One region of the Nonomuraea angiospora genome, then DNA from elsewhere that is predicted to be linked to it. Evidence: predicted binding sites of a transcription regulator. Region 1 holds the regulator's gene; each other region holds the start of a gene.
The links. The regulator HrcA, encoded in region 1, represses chaperone genes, less so after heat shock. The targets are predictions, from matches to a motif close to TTGGCACTCTCNNNNNGAGAGTGCCAA.

Region 1 (6,996 bases):
TGGCCGCCTTGCGATCCGTTCTGGAGAAAATGTCATGACCCAGCCCCCCGACGAGCACGGAGATCTCCTGCGCCGTGCGCTCCGCGCGGAGGCGGACGCGGTCGTGCCCTCGCCGGACGGACTGGAGATCATCCGCGCCCGCATCGAGCGGCGCGGCGTCCGCAATCTGTTCTGGTGGCGAGCGGGCGCGGCCGCCGCCAGCGCCCTCCTGGTGGCGGGAACGATCGTGATGGCCGTCCCCAGCCTGCGCCAGCAGATCATCAACCAGCCCGTCATAGGGGTGGACAGCGAGTCGACCTCCAAGGTCCCCTCCAACTCCTCCACCACCCGCTCCCAGGAGCCGCCGCCCAGGCAGCCGACCAGCCACGAGGAGCACCCGGTCGGGATCCCGGAGATCCCCTCCAAGAGCCCGACGCCCCGGCCCACGAAGCGGGCCGAATCGACCAGCAGGCCCTCGCCGACGCCCACTTCCACGGCGACCGAGTGCCCGTCACCCCTGGCCGAGCAGGCCGAGCCGCCGTCCGACTGCCCCACGGTCTCGCCGACCCCGTCGCCGTCGGCATCGGTGGCGGAGACCCTGCAGCCCACGACGTGCCCGGTCGACGAGTGCCCGCCCGACGACATCACCGACGATCCGACCGGCGCGGCCAGCCCGTTGGTGGACGCCTCTCACACGACGCCCTGAAAGGCTCCTACCAGCGTCCGGTACGCGTGAGCAGCACGGAGGCCGCCGCCACCCCTGCCGTGGACGTACGCAGCACCGTGGGCCCCAGCAGCACGGGCACCGCCCCCGCCGCGCGGAACCCGGCGAGCTCGTCGTCCGAGACGCCCCCCTCGGGCCCCACGACCACCACGATGTCGCCCGACGCCGGCAGCGCCACGCCGGACAGCGGCTCGGCCGACTCCTCGTGCAGCACCAGCCCCAGCGCCGCGCCCGCCAGCAGCTTGCCGACCTGCGCGGTGGTGGCGGGCTCCGTCACCTCGGGAAGGTGGAACCTGCGGGCCTGCTTGCCCGCCTCGCGAGCCGTCGAGCGCCACTTGTGCAGCCCCTTGGCGACCTTGTCGCCCTTCCACTGGGTGATGCTGCGCGCGGCCGACCAGGGCACGATGACGTCCACGCCGGCCTCGGTCATCATCTCGACGGCCAGCTCGCCCCGGTCGCCCTTGGGCAGCCCCTGAACGACGACCAGCCGCGGCCGGGGCGGCTCGACCTCGTAGCGGCGCAGCACGTCGAGCCTCAGCGCGTCCTTGAGGACCTCGCGTACGACGCACTCGGCGACCGCGCCGGCGCCGTCGGTCAGATCGATCCGCTCGCCGGCCCGCAGGCGCCGCACGGAGGCCGCGTGGCGCCCCTCAGGGCCGCCGAGCGCCAGCTCGGGCCCGTCCAGCTCCTGCGACAGGAACACCGGGACGGTCACGTCACCTGCCGTTGAAGGCGTCGCGCAGCCGCGAGAAGAAGCCCTGCTGGCCGGGGGCGAACTTGCCCGGCGGCCGCTCCTCGCCCCGCTGCTTGGCCAGCTCGCGCAGCAGCTCCTCCTGCGCGGGGTCGAGGCGGGTCGGGGTCTCGACGTTGACGTGGATCAGCAGGTCGCCGCGGCCCGACTCGTTGAGCCGCTGCACGCCCCGCCCGAACATGGTGATGACCTGGCCCGACTGCGTGCCGGGGCGGACGTCGACCTCCTCCGGGCCGTCGAGCGTCTCGACCGCCAGGATGGTGCCGAGCGCGGCGGCCGTCATCGGGATCTGCACGGTGCAGTGGAGGTCGTCGCCGCGGCGTTCGAAGATCTCGTGGGCGCGCTCGACGATCTCCAGGAACAGATCTCCGGGCGCGCCGCCGCCGGGGCCGATCTCGCCCTCGCCGGCGAGCTGGATGTGGGTGCCGTCCTCGACGCCCGCGGGGATGCGGACCTTGATCGTACGGCGGGTGCGCACCCGGCCGTCGCCGGAGCACTCCTGGCAGGGGTGGCGGATGATGGTGCCGAAACCACCGCACTGCGGGCACGGCCGCGAGGTCATGACCTGGCCCAGGAACGAGCGGGTGACCTGGGAGATCTCGCCGCGCCCGTTGCACATGTCGCAGGTGTCGGGGTGGGTGCCGGGCGCCGTGCCGGCCCCGTGGCAGACCTCGCAGAGCACGGCCGTGTCGACGACCAGCTCACGAGTGGTGCCGAACGCCGTCTCGCGCAGGTCGAGCTCGACCCGGATGGTGGCGTTGCGTCCCCTGCGGGCACGCGAGCGCGGCCCCCTGGCGCCGGTCGCGGTGCCGAAGAAGGCGTCCATGATGTCGCTGAAGGGGAAGCCCGCTCCGAAGCCGCCGGCGCCCGCGCCCGCTCCGGCGCCGCCGAAGGGGTCGCCACCCAGGTCGTACATCTGGCGCTTGTTCGGGTCGGACAGCACCTCGTAGGCCTGCGTGATCTCCTTGAACCGCTCCTGGGTCTCAGGATCGGGGTTCACGTCGGGATGCAGCTCGCGGGCAAGTCGGCGGTAGGCCTTCTTGATCTCGTCCTGACTGGCGTCACGGCGCACCCCGAGGGTGGCGTAATAGTCGCTGTTTGCCACTTATCGACCTCTTATGATGCAGCCAGGATCTGGCTGACGTAGCGTGCCACCGCGCGCACGGCGCCCATCGTCACTGGGTAGTCCATCCTCGTGGGCCCCAACACCCCGAGCCGGGCCAGTTGGTTGTCGCCTGAACCGTATCCGGTCGCGACTATGGATGTCCCCCGCAGATAGGGGTTTTCGGAGCCGATGCGCACGGTGAGCGCGGACGGTGTGTCTGCGGATGTCTCACCGAGCAGCCTCATGAGCACGACCTGCTCCTCCAGCGCCTCGAGCACGTCGCGCAGGCCGACCGAGAAGTCGGCGCCCGCGAGGTTGGCCGCGCCGGCGAACACGATCTTCTCGTCGTGCCGCTCGACCAGCGTCTCCAGCAGCACCGACAGGATCGTGGCCACCACCGGGCGGTCTTCGAGAGGGAGCCGCTCGGGCAGGTCGGCGACCTGCTCGGGCACGTTGCTCAGGCCGCAGCCGTCGAGGCAGGCGTTGAGCACCGCGCGCAGGTGGGCGATGCGAGTGTCCTCGATCACCTCGGGCAGCTCGATGACGCGCTGCTCGACGCGGCCGGTGTTGGTGATCAGCACGAGCATGACCCGCCGGTCGTTCAGCGGGACCAGCTCGACGTGCCTGACCGTCGAGCGCGTCAGCGTCGGGTATTGCACCACCGCCACCTGCCTGGTCAGCTGCGCGAGCAGCCGGACCGTGCGGGTGACCACGTCGTCGAGGTCGACCGCGCCGGCCAGGAACGTCTCGATGGCCCGGCGCTCGGCCCCGGACAGGGGCTTGACCTGCGAGAGCCGATCGACGAACAGCCGATAGCCCTTGTCGGTCGGCACGCGGCCCGCGCTGGTGTGGGGTTGGGTGATGTAGCCCTCCTCCTCCAGCGCGGCCATGTCGTTCCGGACCGTCGCCGGGGAGACTTTCAGGTTGTGGCGCTCAGCGAGCGCCTTGGAGCCCACCGGTTCGTTGGTGGACACGTAGTCTTCGACAATGGCGCGGAGCACCGCCAGCTTCCGATCGTCGAGCACGTGCTCACCTCCTGCCTCTGACATCCGAGGAACGCAACCATCTAGCACTCTGTGTTCCTGAGTGCCAAGTGTACGGCTCTCATCCGCAAGGTGCGATAACACAAGGTCGCAACCCGGCTCCTAGCTTCTTACAAGGGGCAAGTACCACACTTGCCGACATGAGCGACAACTCCCCGCGTCCGCCGTACGGGCCCCAGCCGGGCTCCCAGCCTGGGTACGGCCCTCAGCCCGGGGCCCAGCCCGGGTACGGCCCTCAGCCCGGGGCCCAGCCCGGCTACGGCCCACAGCCTGGTTCTCAACCCGGTTACGGCCAGCCGCCGCCCCAGTACGGGCCGCCGCCGCAGTACGGGCCTCCGCCTCAGTACGGCCCGCCGCCCGCATACGGCCCACCTCCTCAGTACGGACAGTACGGCCAACAACCCCAATTCCCCGAGCGAATCGACTCGAAAGCCATCAAACCGCGACTTTGGTGGATCGCGCTCGTCTGGGGCATCGCCGTGGTCTGCACCATCGCGGGCGTCGCGCTGTTCACCGGCGGCATCGTCAGCAGCGTCAGCGACATAGCGCCCGCCAAGACGTTCGCGTCCGGCGAAACCGTGACGGTGCCCATCGACCCGGCGAACAAACCCGCCGTCTACCTCTCCAGCGACACCGCCGTCCACTACGAGTGCCAGATCACGAACGGGGCCAGGCTCGCCAAGACCACGGGCACGCAGACGGTCACGTCCGGGTCCGTCAAGTGGGAGCAGATCCTCGTGATCAACGCGCCCGCCAGGGGCGACTACCAGCTGTCCTGCACCACCCAGGAGCAGGCCGACGTGCGTTACGGCGTGGGCCGCGAGCTGACCTCGGCCGCGGGCGGCATCGCCGGCGGGGTGATGGCGCTCATCCTGCTCCCCGGGGCGGGACTGCTGGTCGCCATCGCCGGCACCATCATCGTGCTGGTCCGCCGCAGCGGCGCGCGCAAGCGCCTTGCGGTCGGCGGGTGATTTGCTACGGTCCCCGTGTGTACGAGGGCGATGTGCTGGCGGGGAATTGGCGGCGGCCGGGCAAGGGCAAGATCCCGAAGGTGCCGGCCGAGCCGGACCTCGTCGTGGAGGACGCCGACAGCGGCTTCTGCGGCGCGGTGGTGGCCTGTGACAAGGAGGCCGTCACGCTCGAAGACCGGTTCGGCAAGCGCCGGCTGTTCCCGCTCGCGCCCGCCGCGTTCCTGCTGGAGGGCAAGCCCGTGACGCTGGTACGCCCGTCGGCGGCCCCGGCGGCGCCCAGGCGCAGCGCGTCGGGTTCGATCGCCGTGGAGGGACTGCGGGCGAGGGTCGCCCGGGAGAGTCGCATCTACGTGGAGGGCGTGCACGACGCCGCCCTGGTGGAGAAGATCTGGGGCCATGACCTACGGGTCGAGGGGGTCGTGGTCGAATACCTGGAGGGCGTGGACCATCTGCCGGCCATCGTGGCGGAGTTCGGCCCCGAGCCGGGGCGCCGGCTGGGGGTGCTGGTGGACCACCTCGTGCCCGGCTCCAAGGAGAGCAGGATCGCCGCCGAGATCACCTCGCCGGACGTGCTCGTCGTGGGGCATCCGTACATCGACATCTGGCAGGCGGTCAAGCCGTCCGTCCTGCGCATCCCCGCCTGGCCCGCGGTGCCGCGCGGGGTGCCGTGGAAAGAGGGGGTCATCGCCGCCCTGGGCTGGCGCATGGAGCCCGCGGAGGCGTGGCGGCGGATCCTCGGGGCCGTCTCCACGTACACAGACCTGGAGCCCGAACTGCTCGGCCGGGTCGAGGAACTGATCGACTTCGTTACGGAGGCATCATGAGCCAGGACCCGCCGCAACCGCCGCCGGACGACGACGCCACCCGCTTCGTCCCCCCATCGAGCATCCCGCCCGGCCAGGGCATCCCGCCCGGCCAGGGCTCCGGCTCCCAGCAGCCGGGATACGGCCGGCAGCCCGGCTCGTACGGTCAGCAGCCCGGCGTCTACGGGCAGCAGCCCGGCTCCGAGCCCCATTACGGCCAGCCGGGGTACGGCCAGCAGCCAGGGTCCCAGCCCGGCTACGGCCAGCCGACGTACGGGCAACCCGGCTACGGCCAGCCCGGCTATGGACACCCAGGCTCTGGACAGCCCGGCTACGGCCAGCCCGGCTATGGGCCGCAGTCCCAGGGTTACGGCCCTCCCCCGCCCGGTTACGGCTCCGCGCCGCAGCATCCCGGCCACGGGTACGGGTACGGCGCGCCCGGCGAGCCGTACGTCCCCGGCAGGTTCGGCCCCCGCCCCGGCACCGACGACACCACCATGGCGATGCTCTCTCACGTGCTCGGCCTGGTGGTCTCCTGGGTCGGCCCGCTGATCATCTACCTGATGAAGAAGGACGAGTCCCCCTACGTCAGGGATCAGGCGGCGGAGGCGCTCAACTTCCAGATCACGATGTTCATCGGCTACGTCATCTCGGGCATCCTGACGATCGTCTTCATCGGCCTGCTCCTGCTGCCGGCCGTCTGGATCCTGTCCCTGATCTTCCACATCCAGGCCGCCGTAGCCACCAACAAGGGCGAGCCGTACCGCTACCCGTTCGCCGTCCGCCTGATCACCTAGACCAGCAGGTCCCTGATCAGCGCGTCGGCCAGCAGCCGCCCCTGGAGCGTGAGCACCATGAGGCCCGACCTGAACGGCCCGGGCTCCAGCAGGCCGCGCGCCAGCGCGCTCGCCACGGCCGGGCGCGCGTCCGGGGCCACCTCGGCCAGCGGGTAGCCGGACGACAGCCGCAGCTCCAGCATCAGCCGCTCGGCCGCCCGGTCGTCGTCGCCGAGCACCTCGCGCGCGTGGGCGGGCGACGTGCCCGCGGCCAGCCGCTGGGCGTAGGCGGCCGGGTGCTTGACGTTCCACCAGCGGGTGCCGCCGACGTGGCTGTGGGCGCCGGGCCCGGCGGCCCACCAGTCGCCGCCGGTCCAGTAGAGCAGGTTGTGGCGGCAGCGGGCCTGGTCGGACGTGGCCCAGTTGGACACCTCGTACCAGTCGAACCCGGCCTGCGACAGCAGCTCGTCGGCGATCAGGTAGCGGTCGGCGGCCACGTCGTCGTCGGGCATGGGCAGCTCGCCGCGCCTGATCCTGGCCGCCAGCCTGGTGCCCTCCTCGACGATCAGCGAGTACGCCGACACGTGGTCGGGCCCGGCCTCGATCGCGGCGGTCAGCGAGGCCCGCCAGTCGTCGTCGGACTCGCCGGGCGTGCTGTAGATCAGGTCGAGGTTGACGTGCTCGAACCCGGCCTGCCTCGCCTCCTTGACGGCCACGGCCGCCCTGCCGGGGGTGTGGCGGCGGTCGAGCACCTGGAGCACGTGCTCGGCCACACTCTGCATGCCGAAGCTGACCCGGTTGAAGCCGCCCTGGCGGAGCTTGTCGAGGTAGGCCGGGTCGACGG
Region 2 (6,996 bases), 3.4 Mb from region 1:
GCTTTCGCATGCCCGGACATCAATTGGCCCCCGACATACCCTCCGACGTGCTGGCCTCCGAGCAGGCTCACCTGGCCGAGTCCAGGGCCGCGCTCAAGGCGATGCGCGCCCACGCCCAGTCGCTGTCCGCGGACGCGGCGGGTGACTGGGTGTCGCAGCAGATCCTCCAGTCCCTCCTCGACCAGCGCGTGGCCGCGCTGGCCGACCACCCCGACACCCCGCTGTTCTTCGGCCGTCTCGACCGGCAGGCGGGCGACGACCTCCCCGGCACCATCTACGTCGGCCGCCGCCACGTGCACGACGGCGGCAGCAAGCCCCTGGTCATCGACTGGCGCGCGCCGGTGTCCCAAGCGTTCTACCAGGCCAGCCCCAGCGACCCCATGGGAGTCGTACGGAGGCGCCGCTTCGGATACCACGGCGGCGCGCTGACCGCGTTCGAGGACGAGCCGCTGGGCGAGGGCGGCGAGATCGGCCCGTCGCAGATCCTCACCGACGAGATCGAGCGCCCGCGCACCGGCCCGATGCGTGACATCGTCGCCACCATCCAGCCCGACCAGGACGAGATCGTGCGATCCACCCTGGCCCAGACGGTGTGCGTCCAGGGCGCCCCCGGCACCGGGAAGACCGCCGTGGGCCTGCACCGGGCCGCCTATCTCCTCTACACCCACCGCGAACGGCTCGCCAGGGCGGGCGTGATGATCGTCGGCCCGAACCGCGCCTTCCTGTCGTACATCTCCTCGGTGCTCCCCGCGCTCGGCGAGGTCAAGGTCGATCAGACCACGGTGGCCGGGCTGCTCGGCGAGCACGCCGCCGAAGAGGACCCGATGGTGTCCGCGGTGAAGGGCGACGCCAGGATGGCGGCGGTGCTCGAACGCGCGCTCTGGCTGCACATCGTCAAGCCCGAGGACGGCGTGGTGTTCACCAAGGGCGCCTACCGCTACCGGGTGGCGGACTACGAGGTACGCGAGATCGTGGCCTCCCTGCGCGGCACCACGCGCTACAACCCTGGCCGGGCTGCGCTCGCGCAGCGGCTGGCCCACATGGTGCTGGTACGGATGGAGCAGCGCGGCGAATCGCCCGACGACCGGGTGCAGGACGCCGTGGCCAGGTCGAAACCGGTGAAACAGCTCGTTGATGCGGTCTGGCCCAAACTAACGCCGGAGCAGGTCCTTTACCGCCTCCTCTCCGACCCAGAATTCCTAGCAAAGGCCGCTAAATCCGATTTGTCGCCCGATGAGCAAGAAATGCTTATCTGGCGGAAACCGTACCGGAGCTGGAAGTCCGCGAAATGGTCCGCCGCGGACGCCGCGCTCCTGGACGAGCTCCGCGACCTCATGGAGCGCACCCCCTCCCTGGGCCACCTCGTGGTGGACGAGGCCCAGGACCTCTCCGAGATGCAGCTGAGAGCGCTCGGCCGCCGCTGCCGCAACGGCTCGGCCACCGTCCTGGGCGACCTGGCCCAGGGCACCACCCCGTGGTCGACCAGCTCGTGGGAGTCGGTGCTCCAGCACCTGGGCCAGCGCGAAGGCGAGGTGACGGAGCTGACGCTCGGCTTCCGCGTGCCGCGGGAGGTCCTCGACTACGCCGCCCGGCTGCTGCCCTCCATCGCCCCCGAGCTGGCCGCGCCGCGGTCGCTGCGCCCCGGCCTCGGCTCGCTCGCGGTACGCCCCGGCGGCTCGATCGCGCAGGCCGCCGCGGAGGTCCTCACCAGGGAGGGCTCCATCGGCGTCATCGCCCCGGACGCCCTGGTCGCCGACGTCTCCCGCGCACTGGCCGACCTCCCCCACGCCGTGCTCGGCCCCGACTCGGACGAGGAGCACCGCCTCCTGATCGTGCCCGCGACCCTGGCCAAGGGTCTGGAGTACGACCACGTCATCGTCGTGGAGCCCGCGGACATCGTCGCGGCCGAACCCAGGGGCCTGGCCAGGCTGTACGTGGTGCTGACCCGTGCGGTGACGTCCCTGACGGTCCTGCACGACAAGCCGCTGCCGGCCGAGCTGACGACCTGAACGGCGGGACCCGGCGGCTGATCGTCGGCGGGCACGGCCGCTTCTAGGATGGCTGGGCAAGGAGCTCTCAACCTAGGAGGATGCCGTGCCAGCACCGCTTCCACATGAACACCTGCCGTCGGTTCCCGCGCTCGTGGTCGAGAGCGACGACATCCAGGACGGCGAGCGGCTGAACGACCTCCACGTCTTCAACGACTGGGGCATGAAGGGCGGCAACCAGTCGCCTCGCCTCCGCTGGTCCGGCGCGCCCGCCGAGACCCGCAGCTACGCCGTCACCTGCTACGACCCCGACGCCCCCACGGGCAGCGGCTTCTGGCACTGGGTGCTGTTCGACCTCCCGGCCTCGGTGACGGAGCTGCCGGCGGGCGCGGGCACCGGCCCGGAGTTCAAGGGCCTGCCCGCGCAGGCGGTCCACGCCCGCAACGACTACGGCACCAAGGAGTACGGCGGCGCGGCCCCGCCCCCCGGCGCCCCGCACCGCTACGTCTTCACGGTGCACGCCCTGGGGGTCGACAAGCTGGGCGTGGACAGCGACGCCAGCCCGGCGGTGGTGGGCTTCAACATCACCGCCAACACCCTGGCCCGCGGCCACATCGTCCCGACCTACAGCACCTGACCGCGCCCACGGCCGCGCCGCCCTCCGCAGGGCGGTGCGGCCGGCCGGAAAAAGGGACACACCCCCGCCCGTTGCGGCGGCCCGGAAAGCGGGACGCAGGTCCGTCGCGGCAGGCCGAAGGCGGAGAAGCCCGCCCGTTGCGGCGGCCCGGAAAAGGGGGACGCCCCGCCGCGAAGGGCAGGGCGTCCGAGAGACCGAGAGCTCGGCAGGCGTCAGCTGAGCATCGCGCAGGTGGCCCCGAGCGTCGGCAGCAGCTCCTCGACGAGCGGGATCCCCATCTGGGCGTCGCCGCTCAGCGTCCCCGTGGTCATGCAGAGCGGCGCCCGCACCGCGCCCAGGAGCTGGTAGGGAATCACCCCGCCGACGACCGGCACGTTGGACGCGTGGGCAGGGACGGCGAAGGCGGCCGCGGCGGCCGCGCTCAGAATGGCGATGCCGAAAATACGCTTGCTGCGGGAAAGCATCCTCTACTCCTTCGTTGAGGTGTGTGATCACCACCTTTCCTCACTCGGAGTAGCGGATCAATTGTGAAACGTAATGGCTGATAAACGAAAACAAGAGCGGCCCGGAAAACCGGGCCGCTCTTGTTATGAACGGCGAAGAAAGGACCTAGAAGTCCATGTCGCCGCCGCCCGGCATGGCCGGAGCAGCAGCGTTCTTCTCGGGCTTCTCGGCGATGACGGCCTCGGTCGTCAGGAAGAGCGCCGCGATGGAGGCGGCGTTCTGCAGCGCCGAGCGCGTCACCTTGGCCGGGTCGAGGATGCCCGCCTCGAACATGTTGACGTACTCGCCGGAAGCGGCGTTCAGGCCCTCACCAGGGGTGAGGTTGCGAACGCGCTCCACCACGACGCCGCCCTCGAGGCCGGCGTTGACCGCGATCTGCTTCAGCGGCTCCTCCAGAGCCTTGCGCACGATCGCCGCACCCGTGGCCTCGTCGCCCGACAGCTCCAGCTTGTCGAACGCCTTGGCGCCGGCCTGCAGCAGCGCCACGCCACCGCCGGGCACGATGCCCTCCTCGACGGCCGCCTTGGCGTTGCGCACGGCGTCCTCGATGCGGTGCTTGCGCTCCTTCAGCTCGACCTCGGTCGCCGCGCCGGCCTTGATGACCGCCACGCCGCCGGCCAGCTTGGCCAGCCGCTCCTGGAGCTTCTCACGGTCGTAGTCGGAGTCGGTGCGCTCGATCTCGGCGCGGATCTCGTTGACCCGGCCGGAGATCTGCTCGGCGTCACCGGCGCCGTCGACGATCGTCGTCTCGTCCTTGGTCACCACGACCTTGCGGGCGCGACCAAGCAGGTCGAGGGTGGCGTTCTCGAGCTTGAGACCGACCTCCTCGGCGATGACCTGGCCACCGGTCAGGATGGCGATGTCGTTGAGCATGGCCTTGCGGCGGTCGCCGAAGCCCGGGGCCTTGACGGCCACGGAGCGGAACAGGCCGCGGATCTTGTTGACGACCAGGGTCGCCAGGGCCTCGCCCTCGATGTCCTCGGCGATGATCAGCAGCGGCTTGCCCGACTGGACGACCTTGTCGAGCAGCGGCAGCAGGTCCTTGTTGGCGGAGACCTTGCTGTTGACGATCAGGATGTACGGGTCCTCGAGCACGGCCTCCATGCGGTCCGAGTCGGTGACGAAGTACATCGACGTCATGCCCTTGTCGAAGCGCATGCCCTCGGTGAGCTCGAGCTCGAGGCCGAAGGTGTTGCTCTCCTCGACGGTGATGACGCCTTCCTTGCCGACCTTGTCCATCGCCTCGGCGATGAGCGAGCCGATCTCGGGGTCGGCGGCGGAGATGGAGGCCGTGGAGGCGATCTGCTCCTTGGTCTCCACATCCTTGGCCAGCTTGGAGAGCTCCTCGCTGACGCGCTCGACGGCGGCCTCGATGCCCTTCTTCAGGGCCATCGGGTTGGCGCCGGCGGCGACGTTGCGCAGACCCTCGCGCACCAGCGCCTGGGCGAGCACGGTGGCGGTGGTGGTGCCGTCACCCGCGACGTCGTCGGTCTTCTTGGCGACTTCCTTGACCAGCTCGGCGCCGATCTTCTCCCACGGGTCCTCGAGCTCGATCTCCTTGGCGATGGAGACACCGTCGTTGGTGATCGTGGGAGCGCCCCACTTCTTCTCCAGCACGACGTTGCGGCCCTTGGGGCCCAAGGTCACCTTGACGGCGTCGGCGAGCTGGTTCATACCGCGCTCGAGACCGCGCCGGGCGTCCTCGTCAAACGCGATCATCTTGGCTGCCATAAGGCTAGACCTCCCAGATGCAGGGTGGCTTGTCGTGGACCGAGCCGACGCCCGCGACGGCATGGGTCAGCATCTCCTTCGGCAGACCCCATCGTCCCGATCCAAGTGCTGGCACTCTGCTGCACAGAGTGCCAACGACTGTTTAGCACTCTACCCTGCCGAGTGCAAGCGAGAAGCCTCCTACCGGGGCTTTCCTCCCCATATCAGCCTGTACGGCGGAGCCGTCCGTCCCGGCTGCAGGACCCCGCTACCTGCGACGAACCGCGTCCAGGCCACCGCAGATGGCGGGATCCGTACTCACGGCGAGCCGCCTCGCGCGGCTCGCCGTGACCGAGTCGACGAAAGAAAGGTGGTGGGTTCGCACGGACTGCGTTGCCGGGCGATCCCGCCGGTGCGTACCAGGGGGCGTATCTCAGACGGCGCGGACGGCTTCCGCCTGAGGTCCCTTCTGGCCCTGCGTGATCTCGAACTCGACGCGCTGACCTTGTTCGAGAGATCGGTACCCGTCCATCATGATCGCTGAGTAATGGACGAATACATCCTTACCACCGTCTACCGCGATGAAGCCGTAGCCCTTGTCCGCGTTGAACCACTTGACGGTGCCCTGCGCCACTTCCGACTCCTCTTACTGGGCTTTCAGATCTCGCCCATTCCTCCGCGAGACCCGTAATCGCCGGACTTAAGGGAAAATCAGCCAGACGATCGCCCTCGACCATACCTGTGGCACGGGGTTTGGCAACAGAGTCAATCCGCAAACAACGCATTTCTTCACAACGAGGCGCTTCTACGTTTCATTTGCCCTGGAAATGGAGAAGGCGCCCACTAGGGGCGCCTTCCACACGTGTGATCTATAGCACTCAGCCGCCGGCGACCGCCGGGATGATGGAGATCTGAGTGCCCTCAGGTGCTGGAGTGTCGAGCCCGTCGGCGAAACGGACATCCTCTTCCCCAACGTAAACGTTGACAAAACGGCGAATCTTGCCCGATTCATCCAGAATTCTCGCGCCGATGCCCGGGTAGTCGGAGTCAAGCTTGGCGAGGACGTCACGAAGAGTCGCGCCTTCGCCACTGACTTCGGCGTTGCCCCCGGTGTAGGTGCGCAGAATGGTGGGAATCCGCACCGAAACGCTCATGGTTTAACTCGCCTTTCCTGGTTGTCAGACAGTCGCGCGGAACGCGTCGAGGGAGGGCCGGATCACGGCCGTGGGCTGGGCGTCGTCGCTGATCGCGTCGAGTGTCTTGAGCCCGTCGCCGGTGTTGAGGACCACGGTCTCGGCCTCGGGGTCGAGCCGCCCGCTCTCGGCGAGCTTCTTCAGCACGCCCACGGTCACCCCGCCCGCGGTCTCGGCGAAGACGCCCTCCGTCGAGGCCAGAAGCTTGATCGCGGCCACGATCTCGGCGTCCGTGACGTCCTCGACGGCCCCGCCGGTGCGCCGGGCGATGTCGAGCACGTAAGGCCCGTCGGCGGGGTTGCCGATGGCCAGCGACTTGGCGATGGTGTCGGGCTTGACCGGCTGCACGACGTCGTGCCCCGCCTTGTACGCGGTGGAGACCGGCGAGCACCCGGCCGCCTGCGCCCCGAAGATCTTGTACGGGGTGTCCTCGACCAGCCCCAGCTGCACCAGCTCGCGGAAGCCCTTGTCGATCTTGGTGAGCTGCGAGCCGGAGGCGATGGGGATGACGATCTGCTCGGGCAACCGCCACCCGAGCTGCTCGGCGATCTCGTACGCGAGCGTCTTGGAGCCCTCGGCGTAGTAGGGCCGCAGGTTGACGTTGACGAACCCCCACTTGTCGCCCAGCGGGTCGCCGATCAGCTCGGAGCAGAACCGGTTGACCTCGTCATAGGTGCCGTCGATCCCGATCAGCTTGCCCCCGAACACGCGAGCCATGGCGATCTTGGCCGCTTCGAGGTTGGCCGGGATGAACACGCACGCCTCGAGCCCGGCGCGCGCCGCCGCCGCGGTGACCGCGCCCGCGAGGTTGCCCGTGGAGGAGCAGGAAAGGGTGTGGAAGCCGAAGTTACGCGCCGCCTCGACGGCGATGGCGACGACCCGGTCCTTGAAGGAATGGGTGGGGTTGCCCGAGTCGTCCTTGACGTACAGGTTCTTGAGACCGAGTGCGCGTCCGAGGTTTCCG
Region 3 (6,996 bases), 8.7 Mb from region 1:
GGAGCCCGCCTTGGGCCAGAGGACCGCCTGGCCGCCCTGCCCGCCCGGCCCCGGGTTGTTCGTGTCGACCCGGTAGGACCAGATGCTGTATCCGGTGCCGGTGGTGGGCCCGGGGATCGCGGCCCGGCCGGCGAAGGTGACTATCAGCGTCGAACACCACTCCCTCGTGCGAAGACCTCTCGCTGACCAGCGTCAGGGCCGGCCGGGCGCGGCGCATGAGTACGGCCTGCTCAACGTGCGCCCGCGGCAGCGGAATGTCACCCCCGGAGGGAGGGCCCGGGCTAGAAGCGGGCTAGAAGTCCATGTCGCCGCCGCCCGGCATGCCCGGAGCAGCAGCGTTCTTCTCGGGCTTCTCGGCGATGACGGCCTCGGTCGTCAGGAAGAGCGCCGCGATGGAGGCGGCGTTCTGCAGCGCCGAGCGCGTCACCTTGGCCGGGTCGAGGATGCCCGCCTCGAACATGTTGACGTACTCGCCGGAAGCGGCGTTCAGGCCCTCACCAGGGGTGAGGTTGCGAACGCGCTCCACCACGACGCCGCCCTCGAGGCCGGCGTTGACCGCGATCTGCTTCAGCGGCTCCTCCAGAGCCTTGCGCACGATCGCCGCACCCGTGGCCTCGTCGCCCGACAGCTCCAGCTTGTCGAACGCCTTGGCGCCGGCCTGCAGCAGCGCCACGCCACCGCCGGGCACGATGCCCTCCTCGACGGCCGCCTTGGCGTTGCGCACGGCGTCCTCGATGCGGTGCTTGCGCTCCTTCAGCTCGACCTCGGTCGCCGCGCCGGCCTTGATGACCGCCACGCCGCCGGCCAGCTTGGCCAGCCGCTCCTGGAGCTTCTCACGGTCGTAGTCGGAGTCGGTGCGCTCGATCTCGGCGCGGATCTCGTTGACCCGGCCGGAGATCTGCTCGGCGTCACCGGCGCCGTCGACGATCGTCGTCTCGTCCTTGGTCACCACGACCTTGCGGGCGCGACCGAGCAGGTCGAGGGTGGCGTTCTCGAGCTTGAGACCGACCTCCTCGGCGATGACCTGGCCACCGGTCAGGATGGCGATGTCCTGCAGCATCGCCTTGCGGCGGTCGCCGAAGCCCGGGGCCTTGACCGCGACCGACCGGAAGACGCCCTTCATCTTGTTGACGATCAGGGTGGCCAGGGCCTCGCCCTCGACGTCCTCGGCGATGAGCAGCAGCGGCCTGCCCGACTGCACGACCTTGTCGAACAGCGGCAGCGCGTCCCTGTTGGCGGAGACCTTGCCGTTGACGACCGCGACGTAGGGCTCGTCGAGGACGGCTTCGAGCCGGTCGGAGTCGGTGATGAAGAGCGGGGCGATGAACCCCTTGTCGAAGCGCATGCCCTCGGTGAGCTCGAGCTCGAGGCCGAAGGTGTTGCTCTCCTCGACGGTGATGACGCCTTCCTTGCCGACCTTGTCCATCGCCTCGGCGATGAGCGAGCCGATCTCGGGGTCGGCGGCGGAGATGGAGGCCGTGGAGGCGATCTGCTCCTTGGTCTCGACATTCTTGGCCAGCTTGGAGAGCTCCTCGCTGACGCGCTCGACGGCGGCCTCGATGCCCTTCTTCAGGGCCATCGGGTTGGCCCCGGCGGCGACGTTGCGCAGACCCTCGCGCACCAGCGCCTGGGCGAGCACGGTGGCGGTGGTGGTGCCGTCACCCGCGACGTCGTCGGTCTTCTTGGCGACTTCCTTGACCAGCTCGGCGCCGATCTTCTCCCACGGGTCCTCGAGCTCGATCTCCTTGGCGATGGAGACACCGTCGTTGGTGATCGTGGGAGCGCCCCACTTCTTCTCCAGCACGACGTTGCGGCCCTTGGGGCCCAAGGTCACCTTGACGGCGTCGGCGAGCTGGTTCATACCGCGCTCGAGACCGCGCCGGGCGTCCTCGTCGAACGAAATCATCTTCGATGCCATGTTCTCTCCTGCTCACGATGGGGGTTCGCCGGGACGGCGCCCGCGACGGACGGCCCGCGGGCAGGCGGCATGACCTGCGCGCGGGACCTCGCCGTCCCGGCGGCTGGCACTCTCCAGGGGCGAGTGCCAGCCGTCCTCCCGCACTTTACCCACAACTTGCGTGCCACGCACATAGTGCGCGGGACGCAATCTCGGATAAAGTCATCCCATGAACGACGACACCGTTGACCTCCGGGCCCGCAACAAGCAGGCCACCAGGGAGGCGATCAGCCATGCCGCCCTGCGCCTGGCCATCGAACAGGGGCCCCACGGGCTGGCCCTCGTCCGCGTCCATGACATCGCCACGGCCGCGGGCGTCTCACCGCGCACGTACAACAACTACTTCTCCAGCAGGGAGGAGGCGATCTGCGCCTTCCACGCCGACCAGGCCAGGCGCGCGGGGCAGGCGCTGCGGGCCCGGCCCGCCGGCGAGCCGCTGGACGAGGCCGTCATCGCGGCCGTGGTCGAGCTCTACACCGACCCCGAGCCCGACCGGGCCGGGCTGCGCATGATCATGTCGACGCCGGCGCTGGAGGGAGAGGCGCTGAAGACGTTCACCATGGCAGAGGGGCCGCTCGCCGAGGCGATCGCGGCGCGCACCGGCGCCGATCCCGGGCACGACCTCTTCCCCGCCGTCATGGCCGCGGCGGTGGCCGGCGCCATCCGGGTGGCGGGGCGGCGCTGGCTGGAGCCCGGCAACACCGACTCGTTCGCGGCGATCCTGCGCAGCGCCCTGTCCGTCGTCCTGCCAGCCGCGCCGCCCGGAGGATCCCGTGGGTAGGGGCGCTCAGTGCTGCGCCGAGGCCAGGTCCAGCCGGGCGGGGGTGCGCCACCAGACGGCCACGGCCGCCAGCAGCATCAGGACGGCGCCGTACAGGCTGGTCGTCCGCAGCGATTCGGTGAAGGAGAGCATGGCCTGGGCGGCCAGATCGGAGGAGCCGAGCGCGCGGGCGGCCGCCAGCGCGCCGCCGAGCGACTCGCGGACCGCGTCGGTGGCGCCCTCGGGCAGTTCGGCCCGGTAGAGGGCGGCGGCCAGGCTGCCCAGCACCGCGACGCCGAAGGTGCCGCCGATCTCGTACGAGGTCTCCTCGATGGCGGCCGCGCTGCCCGCCTTCTCCGCCGGGGCGCCCGCCATGATCACGGCGGAGGCGATGGCCAGCGAGCCCATGCCCGCCCCGATCAGCAGGAGCGACACGGCCACCCAGAGGTAGGTCGTCGGGGAGACCCAGAGCACCGCGAAGCCGAGCGCGCCGATCACCAGCCCGCCGGCCAGCACCGTACGCGCGCCGATCCGGGTGGCCAGGGCCGGCGCCAGCGGCGAGAGGACCGCGGAGCCGACCGCCATGGGCAGCATGGCCAGGCCCGTCTGCAGCGGCGAGTAGCCCTGGACCAGCTGCGCCCACTGGACCATGAGCAGCATCATGCCCGCCATGGCGATCGAGGTGGTGAAGGCGGCCAGGGTGCCGGCGGTGAAGGCGCCGCCGCGGAACAGCCGGATCTCCAGGAGGGGGTCGGGGCGGCTCAGGCACCGCCGGACGAACCAGGCCAGCGCGATCGCGGCCAGGACGGCCGTCAGGGCGGTCCAGGCGTCCAGGCCCTCGGTGGCCACGTGCTTGATGGCGTAGACCAGGGCGATCATGCCGACCATCGACAGCACCGTGCCCAGGGCGTCCCAGCGGCCCGGGTTCGGGTTGCGCGACTCGGGCAGCAGGAGCAGCGCGGCGACGACGGCGACGGCCATGATCGGCACGTTCACCAGGAACGCGGCGTGCCAGCTGAAGGCCTCCAGCAGCAGGCCGCCCACGATCGGGCCGAGCGCGCCGCCCACCGCCGCCATCGCGGCCCACACGCCCAGCGCGGTGGCCCGCTCGCGGGCGTCGGTGAACAGGTTGCGGATCATCGACAGGGTGGACGGCATGATCATCGCGCCGCCGACGCCGAGCAGCGCCCGTACGGCGATCACCTCGGCCGGGCTGTCGGCCCACAGCACGGCGACGGAGGCCAGGCCGAAGAGGGTGAAGCCGGAGACGAGCATGCGCTTGCGCCCCCAGCGGTCGCCCAGCGCGCTGACGGCCACCAGCAGGCCCGCCACGACCAGGGAGTAGACGTCGATCATCCACAACAGCTCGACCGCGCCCGGCTGCAGGTCGGCCGAAATCTGCGGCAGCGCCACGTTGAGGATGGTCATGTCCATCGTGATCAGCAACAGGCTGGCCGACAGGACGGCCAGCGCCGCCCAGCGTCTGGGGTTCAGCTCGGTCACGGTGTTCGTCATGGGGTCCTCCGGAGAAAAGGGGTGGTGGCGCAGGGTCACACGGCGAACCCCGGCGAGCTGGACGAACGCCGGGGTGCTGGGCACGTATGGGGGGGGGTGGAGGACGCCTGCTCGGGATCCTGCTTCAGCCGGCGTCGGCGTCCCGCGCCGCCACCAGCTTGAGCAGGCGGTCGTGGAGTGCCTGCCGGACCGGCTCGGACAGGGGGATCATGCTCGTGGCCCGCCACAGCCACAGCCCGTCTACGGCCAGCTGGGCCAGGAGCAGGTCGATGTCGCGAGGGTCGGTCGAGGTGGGCGGCGGGGCCCAGCGGCCGATGAGGTCGTCCCACACCTCGGCCAGCTCCGGCCTGGTGACCGACTCGACCATGAACGCCAGGTCCGCCTTGCTCACCGATCCGTGCACGCCCAGCCGTACGTAGGCCTCGAGGGCCTCCTGCGGCGACGCCTGCGCCAGCGGCTTGCCCAGCTCGGCGACGAGCTGAGCCTCCCACGCGTCGGTCAGATGCCGCTGGATCGCCAGCAGCAGCTCGTCGCGCGTGCGGAAGTGGTACATGAGCCCGCCCTTGGTCACTCCGGCCTCCTCGGCCGCCGACTCCAGCGTCAGGGCGGTGATGCCGTCGCGCTCCGTCACGCGGATGGCGGCGTCGAGGATCCGGGTCCTCTGGCTCGGTCGCATAGCCGTAACTGTACCATCCAGAAGGTACAGTTACGCGCCGACGCAGCGGCCGCCCGGTATCAGGCGGCCGAGGTCAGGCGGGGCGCAGGGCCTTGAGGGCGAGGTCGACGAGGGCGTCGGCGTACTCGGGGGTGAGCGGGCCCGAGCGGTGCAGCCAGCGCTGGAACAGGGGGGCGTACAGGAGCTCCAGGGCCAGGTCGAGATCGGCGTCCGCGTCGATCTGGCCGGCCCGCTGCGCGCTGCGCAGCCGGGCCTTCTTGGCCTCGTCGACCGGGCCCGCCAGCTTCTCCCGATACTGGGCGGCGAGGTCGGGATCGTTGACGATCTCCATGGTGAGCGCCCGGATCGGCGCCTCGAACCCCGGATCGGCGAACTCGGCCACCGTGGCCCGCATCACGAGCTTGAGATCGGCCTCGATGTCGCCCGTGTCGGGCAGCGTGATGCTGTCGCCGACCTGGCTGAGGGCGAGGAAGGCGTCGAAGATCACGGCACCCTTGGAGCGCCACCACCGGTAGATCGTCTGCTTGCCCACGCCCGCGCGGGCGGCGATGGCCTCGATCGAGACCTTGGCGTATCCCATTTCGGAGACCAGCTCGCGGGCCGCTTCGAGAACGGCCTGCCGGGAGCGCTCACTGCGGCGGGCGGGGTCGGGGCTCTTGGACATACGGGTCAGCATAGCAGCGAAGCGAGACGAGACGGTCCGTCTTGCTAGCGCTCGACACCGGCGATGACGGCGCTGACCATCTTGCGGACGGCGGCGGGCTCCGGCGGAGCGCCCGTCCGGTCGGCGAACAGCAGGTGCCCGGCCCCGATCAGGGTCGGGGCGAGCGTGTCGACGTCGGCGTCCGCCGCGACGCGCCCCAGGTCCCGCTCCGCGCGCAGGTAGGAGGCGATCATGGCGCCGGCCTCCGTCAGGACCGGGAGGCCGACCGGCCAGGACCGGCGCAGCCGGGCGCGCAGCTCGTCGCGGAAGGTGACGAGGGCGACGATCCCCACGGCGACCGACTCGAACAGGCCCGTCAGCGCATCGGCGAGATTGCCGGCCACGGTGCCGGTCCCGGCGGACCCGCGCAGCGCGGCGGCCTGGGCGTCCATCCGGGCGACGCGATCGAGCACGAGCTCGGCGAGGAAGGCGTCGAAGTCCTCGAAGTGCCGGTGCAGGACGCCCTTGGCGCAGCCGGCCTCCGCGGTGACCGCCCGGCTGGTCAGCGCGCTGGGCCCGTCACGCAACAGGATCCGCTCGGCGGCGTCGAACAGCTGCTCACGTACGTCGCGGAGGGCCACCCCTGTCGGCACCGCGCATCCCGCCTTCCATCGTCCGTCATCGCCGGGTTGACGAGTGGGCACATGCCCATTCATAGTGGGCGCATGCCCACTATATCTCAGCCCGGAACCGGGCCCGAGCCGCACCAGGCTCGGCAGATGGCGGAATCGTTCGGCGTGGACGCCGAGCGCTACGACCGGACCCGGCCCCGCTACCCCGACGCCATGGTGGCCCGGATCGTCGCCGGCAGCCCCGGACCCGACGTCCTCGACGTCGGCTGCGGCACCGGCATCGAGGCCCGGCAGTTCCAGGCGGCCGGCTGCAAGGTGCTCGGGGTCGATCCCGACGCGCGGATGGCCGACTTCGCGCGGCGCGAAGGGCTCGAGGTCGAGGTGTCGACGTTCGAGACCTGGGAGCCCGCCGGCCGGGACTTCGACGCGGTCGTCGCCGGGCAGGCCTGGCACTGGGTGGACCCGGTCGCCGGCGCGGCCAGGGCGGCGCGGGTGCTGCGTCCCGGCGGACGGCTGGCGGTGTTCTGGAACGCGTTCCAGGCCCCGCCCGATCTCGGCGCGGCCATCGCCGCGGTCTACCGCAGGATCATGCCCGACGCGCCGATCTACCAGCACATGATGTCCGACGCGGACGCGTACGTGTCGCTGAGCGCCAAGGCCGCCGACGGCATCCGGCAGGCGGGCGCGTTCGGCGACCTGGAGGAGTGGCGCTTCGACTGGGAGCGGCCCTACACCCGCGACGAGTGGCTGGACCTGCTGCCCACCACCGGCGTCCACACCCGGCTCCCGGCGGCCACGCTGCGGGAGGTGCTC

Region 2: a site for HrcA is predicted at 4,969-4,995, ahead of groL (chaperonin GroEL). Genes of this name have one in related genera too.
Region 3: a site for HrcA is predicted at 2,022-2,048, ahead of groL (chaperonin GroEL). Genes of this name have one in related genera too.

The regions. Positions count from the first base shown of each region.
Region 1 covers NZ_JADBEK010000001.1:10,333,878-10,340,873, reverse strand. Annotated here, with positions in the region: gene H4W80_RS47715 (SigE family RNA polymerase sigma factor) at 1-38, shown strand, start outside; gene H4W80_RS47710 (hypothetical protein) at 35-685, shown strand; gene H4W80_RS47705 (16S rRNA (uracil(1498)-N(3))-methyltransferase) at 693-1,418, opposite strand; gene dnaJ (molecular chaperone DnaJ) at 1,420-2,559, opposite strand; gene hrcA (heat-inducible transcriptional repressor HrcA) at 2,571-3,584, opposite strand; gene H4W80_RS61865 (hypothetical protein) at 3,743-4,573, shown strand; gene H4W80_RS47685 (DUF3097 domain-containing protein) at 4,591-5,397, shown strand; gene H4W80_RS47680 (DUF4870 domain-containing protein) at 5,394-6,173, shown strand; gene hemW (radical SAM family heme chaperone HemW) at 6,170-6,996, opposite strand, start outside.
Region 2 covers NZ_JADBEK010000001.1:6,904,724-6,911,719, forward strand. Annotated here, with positions in the region: gene H4W80_RS31190 (HelD family protein) at 9-2,009, shown strand; gene H4W80_RS31195 (YbhB/YbcL family Raf kinase inhibitor-like protein) at 2,095-2,625, shown strand; gene H4W80_RS31200 (hypothetical protein) at 2,838-3,089, opposite strand; gene groL (chaperonin GroEL) at 3,235-4,860, opposite strand; gene H4W80_RS31210 (cold-shock protein) at 5,273-5,473, opposite strand; gene H4W80_RS31215 (MoaD/ThiS family protein) at 5,718-5,993, opposite strand; gene thrC (threonine synthase) at 6,018-6,996, opposite strand, start outside.
Region 3 covers NZ_JADBEK010000001.1:1,652,391-1,659,386, forward strand. Annotated here, with positions in the region: gene groL (chaperonin GroEL) at 293-1,918, opposite strand; gene H4W80_RS07535 (TetR/AcrR family transcriptional regulator) at 2,127-2,738, shown strand; gene H4W80_RS07540 (MFS transporter) at 2,745-4,232, opposite strand; gene H4W80_RS07545 (TetR/AcrR family transcriptional regulator) at 4,357-4,908, opposite strand; gene H4W80_RS07550 (TetR/AcrR family transcriptional regulator) at 4,982-5,572, opposite strand; gene H4W80_RS07555 (TetR/AcrR family transcriptional regulator) at 5,617-6,204, opposite strand; gene H4W80_RS07560 (class I SAM-dependent methyltransferase) at 6,331-6,996, shown strand, end outside.